Regions from separate parts of the Sanguibacteroides justesenii genome, predicted to be linked through region 3. Evidence: riboswitches for the same ligand, from Rfam matches in the RefSeq annotation. Region 3 holds a riboswitch; each other region holds the start of a gene.
The links. Region 3 has a riboswitch for cobalamin ahead of DMB45_RS04545 (TonB-dependent receptor). Riboswitches for the same ligand answer to the same signal wherever they lie in the genome.

Region 1: linked by a shared signal. The riboswitch ahead of DMB45_RS05060 (TonB-dependent receptor) and the one ahead of DMB45_RS04545 (TonB-dependent receptor) in region 3 are both predicted to bind cobalamin.
Region 2: linked by a shared signal. The riboswitch ahead of DMB45_RS05010 (TonB-dependent receptor) and the one ahead of DMB45_RS04545 (TonB-dependent receptor) in region 3 are both predicted to bind cobalamin.

What each region holds. Positions count from the first base shown of each region.
Region 1 covers NZ_QJPL01000002.1:488,245-492,875, reverse strand. Annotated here, with positions in the region: gene DMB45_RS05060 (TonB-dependent receptor) at 1-2,132, opposite strand, end outside; cobalamin riboswitch at 2,239-2,435, opposite strand; cobalamin riboswitch at 2,519-2,740, shown strand; gene DMB45_RS05055 (PepSY domain-containing protein) at 2,909-4,381, shown strand; gene DMB45_RS05050 (histidine phosphatase family protein) at 4,440-4,631, shown strand, end outside.
Region 2 covers NZ_QJPL01000002.1:474,600-479,230, reverse strand. Annotated here, with positions in the region: gene DMB45_RS05015 (cobyrinate a,c-diamide synthase) at 1-1,138, opposite strand, end outside; cobalamin riboswitch at 1,343-1,552, shown strand; gene DMB45_RS05010 (TonB-dependent receptor) at 1,606-3,846, shown strand; gene DMB45_RS05005 (sirohydrochlorin cobaltochelatase) at 3,930-4,631, shown strand, end outside.
Region 3 covers NZ_QJPL01000002.1:373,041-377,671, reverse strand. Annotated here, with positions in the region: gene ruvB (Holliday junction branch migration DNA helicase RuvB) at 1-122, opposite strand, end outside; gene DMB45_RS04560 (nucleoside deaminase) at 236-673, opposite strand; gene DMB45_RS04555 (phosphoglycerate kinase) at 853-2,046, shown strand; gene DMB45_RS04550 (MarC family protein) at 2,145-2,738, shown strand; cobalamin riboswitch at 2,943-3,145, shown strand; gene DMB45_RS04545 (TonB-dependent receptor) at 3,324-4,631, shown strand, end outside.

The DNA.
Region 1 (4,631 bases), 120 kb from region 3:
CCCGTCGGAACAGTATAATCGGCAAACACATAGAAAGTAGTCCGAGGTACTCCTGTGGTACGCATGTTTTTCCCCGTCTGCTTATATTCGGGGAAAGCACTACTTTCCCGAATGGAGCGTATCCGATAATCCGACAAACATAAAGCCCCCCTCAAAGAAAGAGTAGGTAAAATCCGGGCCGTAACATCCATATCCAGTGTCTTCATATCGGCTCTACCTACCTGCGCATTAACCGTCATCTTAGTCACTTCCACGGTTCCATCCCCTTGCTCTTCTTCCACCTCACGGGTTCCCACGTTCGTAACCATATTGGTACGACGGATGTAAGAGAAATTTACGCTTGCATCCAACCACTCGTTAAAAGTATAACGAACTCCCGTCTCAAAAGAGTAATCCCGTTCGGGTTTGAAAATTTGATCCCCTTCCTTATCCGGATTAATCGAATTTCCGTTTTTATCCAAATAGATATTATTTACACGATATGTCGTCGTATTCGGAGTAAAGGCTGACCCGTGGGCAATATGAATCGATAATTCTGGACGGGGAAAATAAACAGCTCCCACATGCCAGGTAAAAGCTGAGGCATGAAAATTCGCCCATTTTCCCATATCTTTTTTATCGTAATCGAACGATTTCCCGTCGATCGTCGGAAAATTGGCCATCATTCTTCTCTTGTAAAAATCCATACGCCCGGAAGCCATGAATTTCCATTTATCATTCCATTCAAATACATCACGGAAATAGATACCGTTTGTATACCATTTTCTCAAGTAAATGGAAGATACATTCTGTATCCAGTACCCTTGTACAAGTTCCGGATTTTTCACGGACAACATCACATCGGTTCCCGGACCGTAGGTATCTCCGTTATCCCAACCGCAATATTGTCGCATATCAAATAACGACCAATTCCAACCGATAGCATAATGGTGTTTTGTAGAAGCTATTTCCGCATCGCCGGTTAACTCTAATGTGTTGTTATAAGTATCGTGACGCGGGAAAAAACCGCTCGCCCCGAAACGGCGCAAAGAATCTATATCCACATAAGTCGCTTCCCGAACCCCGTTCTTCTCCGTATAATATTTGTAATCCGCTCCTTCAAAGGGAGTTTTCGCACTTTTGTAAGAAAGACTTCCTACTCCGGAAGTCCGGTGATAGCTGTGATCAAAAGCAAAAACCTCCTTCAATTTCAAACCGTTCGTAAAGGTATAAACATAATCAAGTTTTATATTATACCCTTTCCGGCTATGCGAATCATTGGCAAAATCATTATAAACCTGCCCGAAATCGGCTGTTGGATGACGATCTCCCTTACGCATAACCACTTTATCGGTAGCCATATCCACCATATCCCCCGGCATATAAGGAGCAGCCCCCAATTCGACCGTATAATGGTCGTCTTCAAAACCAAAGGCGACATCAACTCTGCTCTTGCCTAAAGTAGCTCCCAATGTCGCTATTCCGGATAAACGCTGAGGAGACATACGACGCCAACCTCCCAAAGTAGCGTAATGCAAGTTAGCCATGTACTCTACCGGTCCGACCAATTTACCGCCGAATCCCAAACTTACCTTCTTTACATCCCACCTCTCATAACTGAAACGGGCATTCGCCAAAAATTCGGGAGAGGCTTTCTTACGCACAATATTGATAACACCTCCCATGGCTCCGTAACCGGCAAGGATGGCTGCAGGTCCGCGAAGCACTTCGATAGACTCCGCCGAAGCAAGATCCCCCAAAGGAAACGTGTTAATACTCTGCCGGTCATCCCGAATACCGTCCACCATTAAAACGGCCGGCATATTGGAGCCTCCGACGTAAAAACGTCTCCACAAACCGCCCTGGTTGCCCAGTCGGACGCCAGGCAGAAAACGAACGGCATCCACCCATTCGGTAATTCCTTTCCGTTCAAGCACTTTTGCAGACAATAGAGATACATTTAACGGAACGAATCTGAGAGGTACATTCAGTCCCATTAATTCCATTCTTTTCTTTTTTCCCAAGACCGTCGCTTCTTCAATATTAAAAATCGAATCCGTGATACTCTTTTTTTTCCTTTTGTCTTTATCTTCGGCCAAAAGAGAGCCGACACACACCAGTAACAATAATGTTAGTACAACAACTTTTTTCATAAAAACTATATATTAATAATGAATAAAGCATTATTAACATAGTTTAAGGGTACATGAGTAAAAAGTATAAATTTATCTTTCTCCTCTCGCTTTTGTTCCCGAAAGCTATGGTTTACGTGCTTTGGCAGGTCTTCTGACTTGTTCCGAATTTTGCCGCCTTCCCGGTTTCAACCAGTGACATTGAAGTACAAAATTCTTTTACAGGAACTTACAGCTGCGGGTACAGTTCCGGATTCACACCGGATTCCCTATTCTGTTTCACCTCAAGAAAAGAGGTATCGCACCAAAACGGCACAAAAGTAATACAAATTTCTTTATTAGAAACACTATTACCATTTTTTATTTCATGATATTTTTCCAGAAATAACATCATTTCAAAAAAAATTGTACATTTGCAGCGTTTTGGTGTTGTGTTATCATTCTAACTAACACACAAGAGGGAAACCGGTCAGAATCCGGTACAGTACCCGCTACTGTGATGCCCGCTTCTTCTGAAAAGAAGATATATGACGGATAAATTCTTACACCACTGTTCCAGCGAATACGAGGGAATGGGAAGGTATCTATCCGGGGCGAGTCAGGAGACCTACCGAAACCAATAGTTAACGCATATGCTCGGGGTTAAGGATAGCGTTACTGAAATGTTTTTCATCAAAAATGAAAGATTTTAACTATCAAGCCGTTATTGAATCGTTATCGAGCGATTCGATAAGAGTTCCGATGAATTCCTGGCGTGAAGTAAGCAACATATTTATAAAACTATAAACTAAAAAGATATGATTAAATTTTTTATTCACGTACACCGGATTCTCGGACTTTTACTCTGTATACTGTGTTTTTTATGGTGCATTTCCGGTATAGTATTGATATACCACTCCTTTCCCCGGGTAGGACCGGACAAAAGACTTCCTCGCCAGGAAGCCCTGGATACCTCTCGTCTACCCGCAATCAACGAGATACGGCAACGTTTACCCCAAAATGTACTCTCGAACAACTTTAATTTAAACAATCCCTTCGGCGAACCGGTTTTCCATTACGGCAGATGGCGTGAAGTAACCGATCTCTACGCCGACAGTACCTATATCCTCCCTTCTCCCATCTATTCCCTTTGCGAGGAGAGAGCCAAATACTGGTGTCCGGATCGTAACATCACCGAGGTCGATACACTCCGCAAATTAGAGGTATGGATTCCTTTCGGACAATTGAAAAAAGACCTGCCTATCTACAAATTCTATTTTGACGGACCGGAACATTACCAACTTTATATCTCTTCCCGTACCGGAAATATCCTACAGTTCTCTTCCCGGGAACAACGCTTTTGGGCCTGGATAGGAGCTATTCCCCATTGGTTATACATCACCTCTATTCGACAGGATATACAAAAATGGGATACTCTTTTGTATTGGAGTTGCTTACTCAGCCTTATCATGTGCATCAGTGGAATCTTTCTCGGAATCCGAGCCTACTGGCTAGCCCGCCGGAAAGGCTTTCTTCATTCTCCCTATACAAAGCCGTGGTTCCGCTGGCATCACATCACCGGTTTCTTTTTCGGTATCTTTATCTGTACTTGGCTATTCAGTGCATGGGCGCCCATATCACCCACCTTTTCCAATTTATTCAACAATAACAAAAAGGCAGGTAACGCGTTCAGAAGCCGTCCTTCCATCGCGGCTGCTCCTCCCATCGAAAAATATAATCTGGATTACCGGAAGGCTATTGCCGAAGTATCGAAAACACATGGTCCTGTAAAAGAGATTACCTGGAGTAATTACAACGATATACCACTTTACAAATTACGGACAGTGGAAAAAGAAATTATTCTGGATGCATCCGCCGACTCGATACGCCCTTTTCAAATCACCGAAGAGACGATCTACGCTGCCGTAAAGAAACTGACGGCCGATACGGTTCACTACACCATCGTCAAAATGGAAGAATACGATAACTATTACATCTCCCGTCGCAGAACTTTACCTCTACCTGTCTATAAAGTAACGTTGGATAATGAATCCGGAGATTGCTATTATTATAATTTGAAATCTTTTCAACCGCAACATTATGATAACAACGGACGTTGGAAACGCTGGGCCTTCCGGGGATTACACCGGTTGGATTTCAAATTTCTAATCGATCGTCCCGTATTATGGACAATCGTCATGTGGGGACTTTTGCTCGGATGTGCCTTTGTCTCCGTGAGCGGGATTGTTTTATCCGTAAAATACATCATCAGATTGGTAAAAAGACGATAGTAACAAAAACTTGAATTTGTTTATTACCTTCGCGGGAAAGAATCAAAGAAGAGATGCCATGATAGAACTCACTCTTACCCGTCATGGGGAAACGTTAGAAAATCAACAACATATTTTGCAAGGGCAACTCCCGGGCACCCTCTCCCCGTTAGGTATTGAACAAGCAAGAAAGTTAGCCGAGAAATTAAAAAATGAAAGAGTGGATGCCGTCGTATGCAGTGATCTGGCCAGAAGCTGGGAGACGGCCGAA
Region 2 (4,631 bases), 100 kb from region 3:
AATAGTGGAATTCATGTCCCCGGAATACCATACCGTCGATCTCTATCCGCCGATATCCCAATTTCAAACCCATCTTCTCCATGGTCGCCCTATGTTTCAAAAGGCCTGCCATAGGGTATACCTTTCCGTCCATACCCGAAATAGAATCACAAAGATACATCATTCCCCCGCATTCGGCAAAGACTTTTCCTCCACTCTCCCCATAATCCCGAATCGAAGCCAACATTTCCCCGTTGGCAGATAATTCGGGCAAATAGTACTCGGGATATCCGCCGGGTAGATAGACAAAATCCGATAACGGCAGCTCCCGGTCCCGCAAAGGACTGAAAAAAGTAACTTCACCCATTCGTTTCAATACCTCCATATTTTCACGGTAAACAAAGTTAAAGGCCTCATCCATGGCAACAGCGATCCTCAATCTTTCGGTTACTCTCCTCTCACTAACAGCAACCGGTTCAAAAGCCCTTCGGGTCAACTCCAATAAACGATCCACATCTACCGTCCGTGTGATAACCTTCGCCACCCGGCCGGCAAATGCATCAAAATCGAAAGTTTCATCAAGAGTTAACCCCAAATGCCGGGAAGGCACCTCAAAATCTTCCTGTTTCGGGAGGTATCCCAAAGCTTCCATACCGACATCCTCGCACGCTTGTTGCAAATAAGAGTAATGCATAGCGGAACTGACAAAATTAAAAACGACCCCCGCAACCTGCAACTTCGGATAAAAATGTTTGAAACCGTACAGGACAGGGGCTACGGAATAAGCCGTCGACCGGGCATTCAACAACAATATCACGGGAATATTCAACAAAGCGGCAATTTCCGCACTACTCCCGTTCATGCCGTCATAACCGTCGAATAGGCCCATTACCCCTTCGGTCACGCATACGTCCGAATGTTCGCCATAACGGGCATATACCTCCCGTACACGCTTTTCAGCAGCCATAAAAACATCCAAATTCACCGATTCTTCCCCCGAGGCAATGGCGTGATACTTCGTATCGATATAATCCGGTCCGCATTTAAAGGGCTGTACGTCCAAGCCTCGATCCTTCAAAGCCCGCAACAAACCGATCGTAAAGGTAGTTTTCCCGCTTCCAGAAGAAGCCGCTCCGATTAAAAACTGTGATTTCCGCATTTGATCCGAATTGAAGGACAAATATAATGATAATTCATGATTGCGGATAAAAAGATTGAGTGATTAAAAAATTTTGAGATAGAACAGCACATAGGGACGGGTGCTACAGGTTATTTTCCTTTCGACCGGATATAGCTCTTTTTTATGCTCCGATTTAACTTGTCATTTTTTTCAAGTATTTTTTTATTTCAAATCAAAAAGTAATACATTTGCACTGTCTTTGGTGTTGTGTTGCATATCTGCTAACACACAAGAGGGAAGCCGGTTGGAATCCGGAACAGTGCCCGCTACTGTGATGCCCGGTCCTTTAAAAGAAGGATCAAAGAACAGATTCTTACACCACTGTCCGATTGCGGACGGGAAGGTATCGTTCTTAGGCGTAGTCAGGAGACCTGCCGAGACATATAGGTAATAACTATTCCCGGGGTCAGGAATAGAATTATAAACAGCTAAAATTAATCATTGTAATGAAAAAGTTTGTTGTGTTAACAGCTTTGCTGTTATCGGTTGTCAGTGTTTCACTCGCCGGCATCACCCTAAAAGGAAAAGTCGTCGATGCCAAAACCCAAAAAGCTCTCGCGGGAGCTAACGTGAGATTGATCGGCACGAATATAGGTATCGCAACGGATAACAAAGGTGAGTTTACCCTGAAAAACATCGCAGAGGGGACATACATCCTCAGAGCCAGTTTTTCCGGTTATGAAACGGAAGACATAAAAGTAAACAGTAGCACAGAAGAGATCGTTTTCAAACTATCCCGGACGCCCGTAAACTTGAATCAGGTCGTTGTCACCGGTACGGGAACTCACCGCAGACTAAAAGACTCTCCCGTACCCGTGGAAGTTTTAAGCGGAACAGAAATAAGAAAAGCCGGAGTCACCTCCTTCGAGGACGCCTTATTATTATTAAATCCCTCTTTCAACATCCGTCCGACCGTCATGGGCTCTTATTTCACGATGAACGGGCTGGAGAACAAACATATTCTAATTTTAGTGGACGGGAAAAAAATGGCGGGAGATGTTTCCGGCAATACGGACTTGTCGCGTATTGATATGAGCCGGGTAAAACGAATCGAAATACTGAAAGGAGCAGCCTCTTCCCTCTATGGTTCGGAAGCCATTGCCGGAGTTATCAATGTCATTACCGAGCAACCCAAAGAACCTATCAGCATCCAATCCAAAACCCGGTTCGGGGGAAAATCCAGTTTCGTCCAAAACGCCAGTTTAGACCTGAACTTCGGTAAATTTACCTCCTCAACCTCTTACCAAAGACGCCAATCGGACGGGTGGAAATTAAGTCCCTACGAAACAAGCGCAGATACGGTCGTTCCTACCAGGAAAGAATCCGTCAACTCCTTTTTTTCCAATATCGTAAGCCAACGTTTCACTTACGAGCCGAACCAGAGGCTATCGCTTTATGCCCAAGGAAGCTATTTTGACCGGGAGGTGAACCGTCCCGTCCAACACAAGAAAAGCGACGGAGGCTACACGTACGATTTGACCTATATGGATTACAATTGCGGTGTAGGAGGAAAATACCTGTTTGATAACAAAGCCTATATTGCTTTAGATTTATACATGGACAACTACGAGTATAACAAGCTTTATACCGTGGCACAGGTGGTCAAAAACGACACGACCTTCCGGGTTGGCGACGAGGAACTGACCAAACGTCAAAAGTACTATAATGCCAATCTGAGAAGCGTATTCCGGGTCGGTGATTTTAACAAATTCACCGTGGGTGCCGAATACGTGGACGACTACATGAAAAATCCCGGCAGCTTGGATGAACCTAAAGAGGTATATACACTCGCCATTTATGCACAGGACGAAATACGTCTATGGGACAAACTTCAGATCCTTCCCGGATTCCGTTACGTTTACCATGAAAATTTCAAAAACAGGTTTACCCCTAAATTAGCCTTGATGTACTCTTTGAAAAAATTCAATTTCAGGGCTGCCTATTCCGCCGGTTTCAAAGCACCGACCTTACAGGAACTCTATTATGATTACGAGAACCGGGGATCCATTACCATCGGAAATCCGGATTTAAAACCGGAAAAATCAAACTATTACAGTTTGAACGTCGAATATGTCGGAAGATTTCTGAATATCTCGGTAAACGGATATATCAATGACATTAAGGATATCATTGACAGTTACGAGTTGGAATTAACGGAAGAGGACAAGGAAAACGGAATCAAAACGAGGAAAATGTATCGCAATTTAGATAAAGCGCGTGCTCAAGGGTTCGATATTTCCGTTAACAGTTATCTCGGATACGGTTTCTCCGCAGGTGGAGCCTATAATTGTGTTTATGCCAAAGACCGAAAAACCGGACACCGGTTGAACGAGGCCGTAAGACACGCGGCCACCTTCCGTGCCGGATGGATGCACGAATGGAACAAATACAGACTGAACGTAAATGTAAACGGAAGAATACAAGGACAAAAATACATCTATTCCGAAACAAAGGATAAAACGACGGGGAAACCCATCTATACGGACAAGAGCGCCCCGAAATATCAATTATGGAATCTGGCAACCACCCACACTTTTGCCCCGGTAGGAAACTTCTTCTTTGAGGTGAATGCCGGAATAGACAATATTTTTGACTGGACGGACGATCGTCCGAACGGGGTGAATTACGCCACGCTCAATCCGGGCAGGACCTTGTTTGCCAGTTTGATTATTCGTTTCACCAAATAACCCATCTCCCCGGAGATGTTTGAAAAACACATCTACCCTTTTTTAGAATTTTCGAACATCCCGGGGATTATCCCTTTCTTGTCATGAAAAACATACTATTTGTCATCTTATTACTACTTTTCCACATAACTCTCTTCGGACACGGAGAAGGTTTTAAAGAATCCGACATCTTTAAAACAGTAGGGCCCAACGATAAAATCGCTCTTCTCGTCGTACATTTCGGGACAACCCATGACGATACCCGGGCCTTGACCATCGATGCCATTAATCAAAAAATGAAAAAAGAGTTTCAGACTATCGAAGTCCGAGAAGCTTATACCTCCCGTATGATTATACGCCGTCTAAAAGAAAAAGGTGTTCGGAAACCAAACCCGACAGAGGCGTTAAACAAATTGGCAACAGAAGGCTATACTCATATCATCATACAGTCGACGAACATTATCGAGGGTGTCGAAATGGAATCATTACGTCGGGATGCGGCTCAACTACAATCCAAATTCAAAGATATCCGTATCGGAAACCCGTTACTCTACTCACCGGAAGACTACCTCAAAGCCATAAAAGCAATCGCCGCAGAATTAAAAGGAAAAACGAAAGGAGAATGCGTATTTGTCTGCCACGGAACCTATCATCCGGGAAACGCCTCTTACGGTATGCTTGATTACATGATGAAAGCAGAAGGACATAAAAATTACCATATCGGAACCATAGAAGGCTATCCGACCTTTGAAAATGTACTGTCCGGCCTTAAATCATCCGGAAGTAAAGAAGTTACCCTTATCCCC
Region 3 (4,631 bases):
TCTAAATTATCCACAATCTTTTTTTGTCCCTGGAAATCACGAAAGGTCAAGGGGCGTAACGCCTTCTCCAACTCTTTCTCACTTTCAGGAACATTCCCGCTTCTTATATCAAATCCAGCCATCTATTTTTTTTTACCTGTTTCAAAACCGAATCCCAGCCTAAAAGGATTCGTCGTTTTCTTTTTCGAGTCTCAAATGTATAAAAACTCCATCGCATATACAATGCGGGAAAGAATTAATCACGTTTACGAACAAAAAATGCCTTCAGTAAATCGGCGCATGCTTCGCCCAACACTCCGGCTACCACTTTGGTCTTCGGGTGAAGTATAGGGGGAGTCAGCCTTGCGTATCCCCGGTGCGGGTCCGATGCTCCATACACTAACTCTCCCAACTGAGCCCACGCTAAAGCCCCCCCGCACATAGTACATGGTTCCATCGTCACGTAAAGCGTACAGTCATTTAAATATTTTCCTCCTAACGAAGCGGTTGCCGATGTAATCGCCAACATTTCCGCATGAGCCGTCACATCATTCAATCTCTCGGTTTGATTATGGGCCCTGGCAATAATTTTATCCTTGCAAACAACAATCGCTCCCACGGGGATCTCCCCTTCCGACTGAGCAATATAGGCTTCTTCCAAAGCCTTTTTCATAAAAAATTCATGTTTATCCATCTGATGTATCGTATGAATAGCTAAAGTCTGCATTTTTTTCGAGACCTACAAATTTTCTCTCTCATTTCCCGACAAACCGACTCCCCGATAGCCTTTTCACTTTTTTTCTTTGTTTAAATTCATTTTATACATACCTTTATCATGACAATTACGTAAGAATATATCTAAACATAAATAATATGCAGACGATTGACAATTACAATTTTAAAAACAAAAGGGCGTTAATTCGAGTCGACTTTAACGTACCTATGAATGACAAATTCGAAATTACAGATGATACCCGCATGCGGGCTGCCATTCCAACGATAAAAAAAGTATTGGAAAAAGGAGGTTCTGTTATTCTCATGTCTCATTTGGGACGTCCGAAAAACGGACCGGAGGATAAGTTTTCTTTGAAACACATTCAAAAGCACTTAGAGGAGTTATTGCATACCCCTGTTAAATTCGCGGAAGATTGTGTCGGAGAACAAGCCCAAAAGATGGCAGCCGATTTAAAACCGGGAGAAGTACTTCTATTGGAAAACCTTCGTTTCCACAAAGAGGAAGAAAAAGGGGACAAACAATTTGCCAAAGAACTGGCCTCTTTAGGAGACGTATGGATCAACGACGCCTTCGGAACCGCCCACCGGGCCCATGCCTCTACTGCCGTGATCGCCGAATTTTTCCCGAACGACAAACTTTTCGGTTATGTCATGAAAGGAGAATTAGAAAGCGTGGATAAAGTAATGCACAATCCGACCCGTCCTTTTACAGCCATCATGGGAGGTTCGAAAGTATCCTCTAAAATCGATATCATCATGAATCTGATGGACAAGGTGGATAACCTGATTTTGGGCGGTGGTATGACTTATACTTTTAAAAAAGCATTGGGTGGTCATATCGGAAATTCGATTTGCGAAGAAGATAAACTGGATTTAGCCCTCGATATCCTAAAAATCGCCAAAGAAAAGGGGGTTAATTTAGTGCTTTCCAACCAAACATTAGCCGCCGACGCTTTCAGTCAGGACGCCCACACTCAAATTGTAGACCCCATGAATATCCCGGACGGCTGGGAAGGTTTGGACATCGGCCCGGAAACCCGAAAGGAATTTGCAAAAATCATCGAAAATTCAAAAACCATTCTTTGGAACGGTCCCGTAGGCGTGTTTGAGATCCCCAAATTTGCCGAAGGAACAAAAGCCATCGCCGAAGCCATCGTGAAAGCAACCGAAAAAGGGGCCTTCTCGCTTATCGGCGGAGGAGACTCGGTCGCAGCCATCAACCAATTCGGTTTAGCCGACAAAGTCAGCTACGTCTCTACGGGAGGTGGTGCATTGCTCGAATATATCGAGGGCAAAAAGCTCCCCGGAATCACGGCTATCCGGGAAGAATAATACAGGAAGCACATATACAAAAAGGTATTGTCTTATTTATTCTACAGACAATACCTTTTGTTCTTTTTTAATATGTTGCTTTTTTATATTTTTGCGACATGGAATTAAATTTTAGTATTAAAGAGATTTTTACGGCCTTTATGGTATTGTTTGCCGTGATCGATATCACCGGTTCCGCTCCTATAATCATGAATCTAAATAGTAGCGGGAATAAGGTCAATGCGGAAAAAGCAACCGGAATTTCTTTAGCTATTTTTATCACGTTTCTCTTTGCCGGCGACGCCCTATTAAAACTATTCAATATCGATATCTCTTCCTTCGCCATAGCCGGAGCTTTGGTACTTTTTGTATTAGCGATCGAAATGACTTTTAATATCGAGGTTTTCCGCAATAATGGTCCGGGAGGTTCCGCAACCATCGTTCCCGTGGTCTTTCCTTTGGTTGCGGGAGCTGGAGCTCTCACGACGACCTTATCTCTCCGTGCGGAATGTCATGTCGTTAACATCATCATAGCCATTATTTTAAACATGGCAGTAGTTTATATCGTATTAAAAAACGTCTCTTTGGTGGAACGTTTGATCGGAAAAGGAGGAGTGTACGTATTACGTAAATTTTTCGGTATCATATTATTGGCTATGGCCGTCAAATTATTCACGACCAACTTGACAAGCCTACTTAACTCCTTTTCCTGATTAACCATTGTTATCTTCCCCGGACGATTGTCCGATAATGCTCCCATCTTTCAGTGAATCGACTGTAAGTACATTATTCTACCATACCTATCCATCATTGTAACAGCCTTTATTCAGACAGGCAATATTCCTGTATTTTCGAAATCGAATTTTTAATTGCACATTTTATTTGTTTATTACTAAATACTATCTAATTTTGCACCCGATTAAACAATCGATTTTGGTGTCACCTTTCGTTTTACGGAAGGTGGTGAAAAGGGAATCAGGTGAGAATCCTGAACAGACCCGCTGCTGTAAGCTCCACCGAAATTTTCGAACAATACTCACATCCACTGTTTCGACACGAAATGGGAAGGGCGTTTGAAAACGGAGTAAGTCAGAAGACCTGCCAATATCGTTATAATCTGAAGCTTTCTGGGAGTAGAGCTTGGATATAAACGTGAACATTATCCGATTTATTCTTTACGACAAAAGAGTAACTTCGTTATTTGTACCGCAGGATATTCTCCAGAAGGCTGTTTATTACTTTAATGACAGCTAAAAATGAATTATTCGCATCTTATAGCTCTGAATTTATGGTTGTTGATGACACCGGGAATTTATGCCCAACAGCAGGACACAACTAAAATGTATCATATAAAGGAAGCCGTTGTTTCCGCCAAGCAGATACAAAAAGAGATCATTCCCGTCCAAATTTTATCCGGAGCTACTTTACAAAAATTAAGCGTCCACTCTGTCGCTGATGCTTTACGCTATTTTTCCGGAGTACAAATTAAAGATTACGGGGGAATCGGAGGGTTGAAAACCGTTAATATCCGGAGTATGGGTACTCAACACGTCGGAGTTTTCTATGACGGGATCGAGTTGGGAAATGCCCAAAACGGAATTATCGATTTAGGACGTTTTTCGTTGGACAATATGGAGTCCATTTCATTATACAACGGACAACGAAGCGCCATTTTCCAATCGGCCAAAGACTTCGGTTCAGCCGGATCCATTTATATGGTCTCCAGGATCCCCCGATTCAATCCGGAGAAAAAATACAATGCCAAATTTACCTTTAAGACCGGTTCCTTCGGGTTGGCCAATCCCTCCTTTCTGCTGGAAAACCGACTCGGTAAAAATATCGACGGTTCATTAAGCGCAGAATACATGTATACCAACGGAAAATACAAATTCAGTTACCGGAAGAAAAACGGTTACGATACCACTGAAATACGTAAGAACGGGGATGTATACGCCATTCGAGCAGAATACGGTCTTTTCGGCAAGCTCAAAGAGGGAGAATGGAAAGCAAAAACTTATTTCTATCATTCGGAAAGAGGATATCCCGGAGCCTCGGTACGTGAAGAGCCCGGGAAATTTAAAAATCAGGATCGACAATGGGATTCCAATTTTTTTCTACAAGGCTCCTTTAAAAAGTACTTCAACCGTTACAGCATGCTTATCAACGGCAAATACGCTTACGATTACCTGCATTATCTTTCCGATCCCCGCTTGGACGCTTCTACGATGTATGTAAACAACCACTATCGCCAACAAGAGGTATATCTTTCTTCCGCCAACCTGTTCAACGTTCTTCCCGGATGGAATCTAAATTTATCTGCCGATTTCCAATGGAATAAATTGAATGCAGACCTCGTCGATTTTGTCTATCCTACCCGTTACACGGGCTTAATCGCACTGGCTACGGCTATTAATTTCCAGCGTTTGAACATACAGGCAAGTCTACTGGGTACCTTCGTCAATGATAAAACTCGCGTTACAAATGCAGCTGCAGACAGTAAACAAAAGTATACCCCCACCATTGTCCTTTCCTGGCAACCCTGGGAGGAAAAAGATTTGAATTTCAGGGCATTTTACAAACGAATATTCAGGATGCCCACCCTGAAT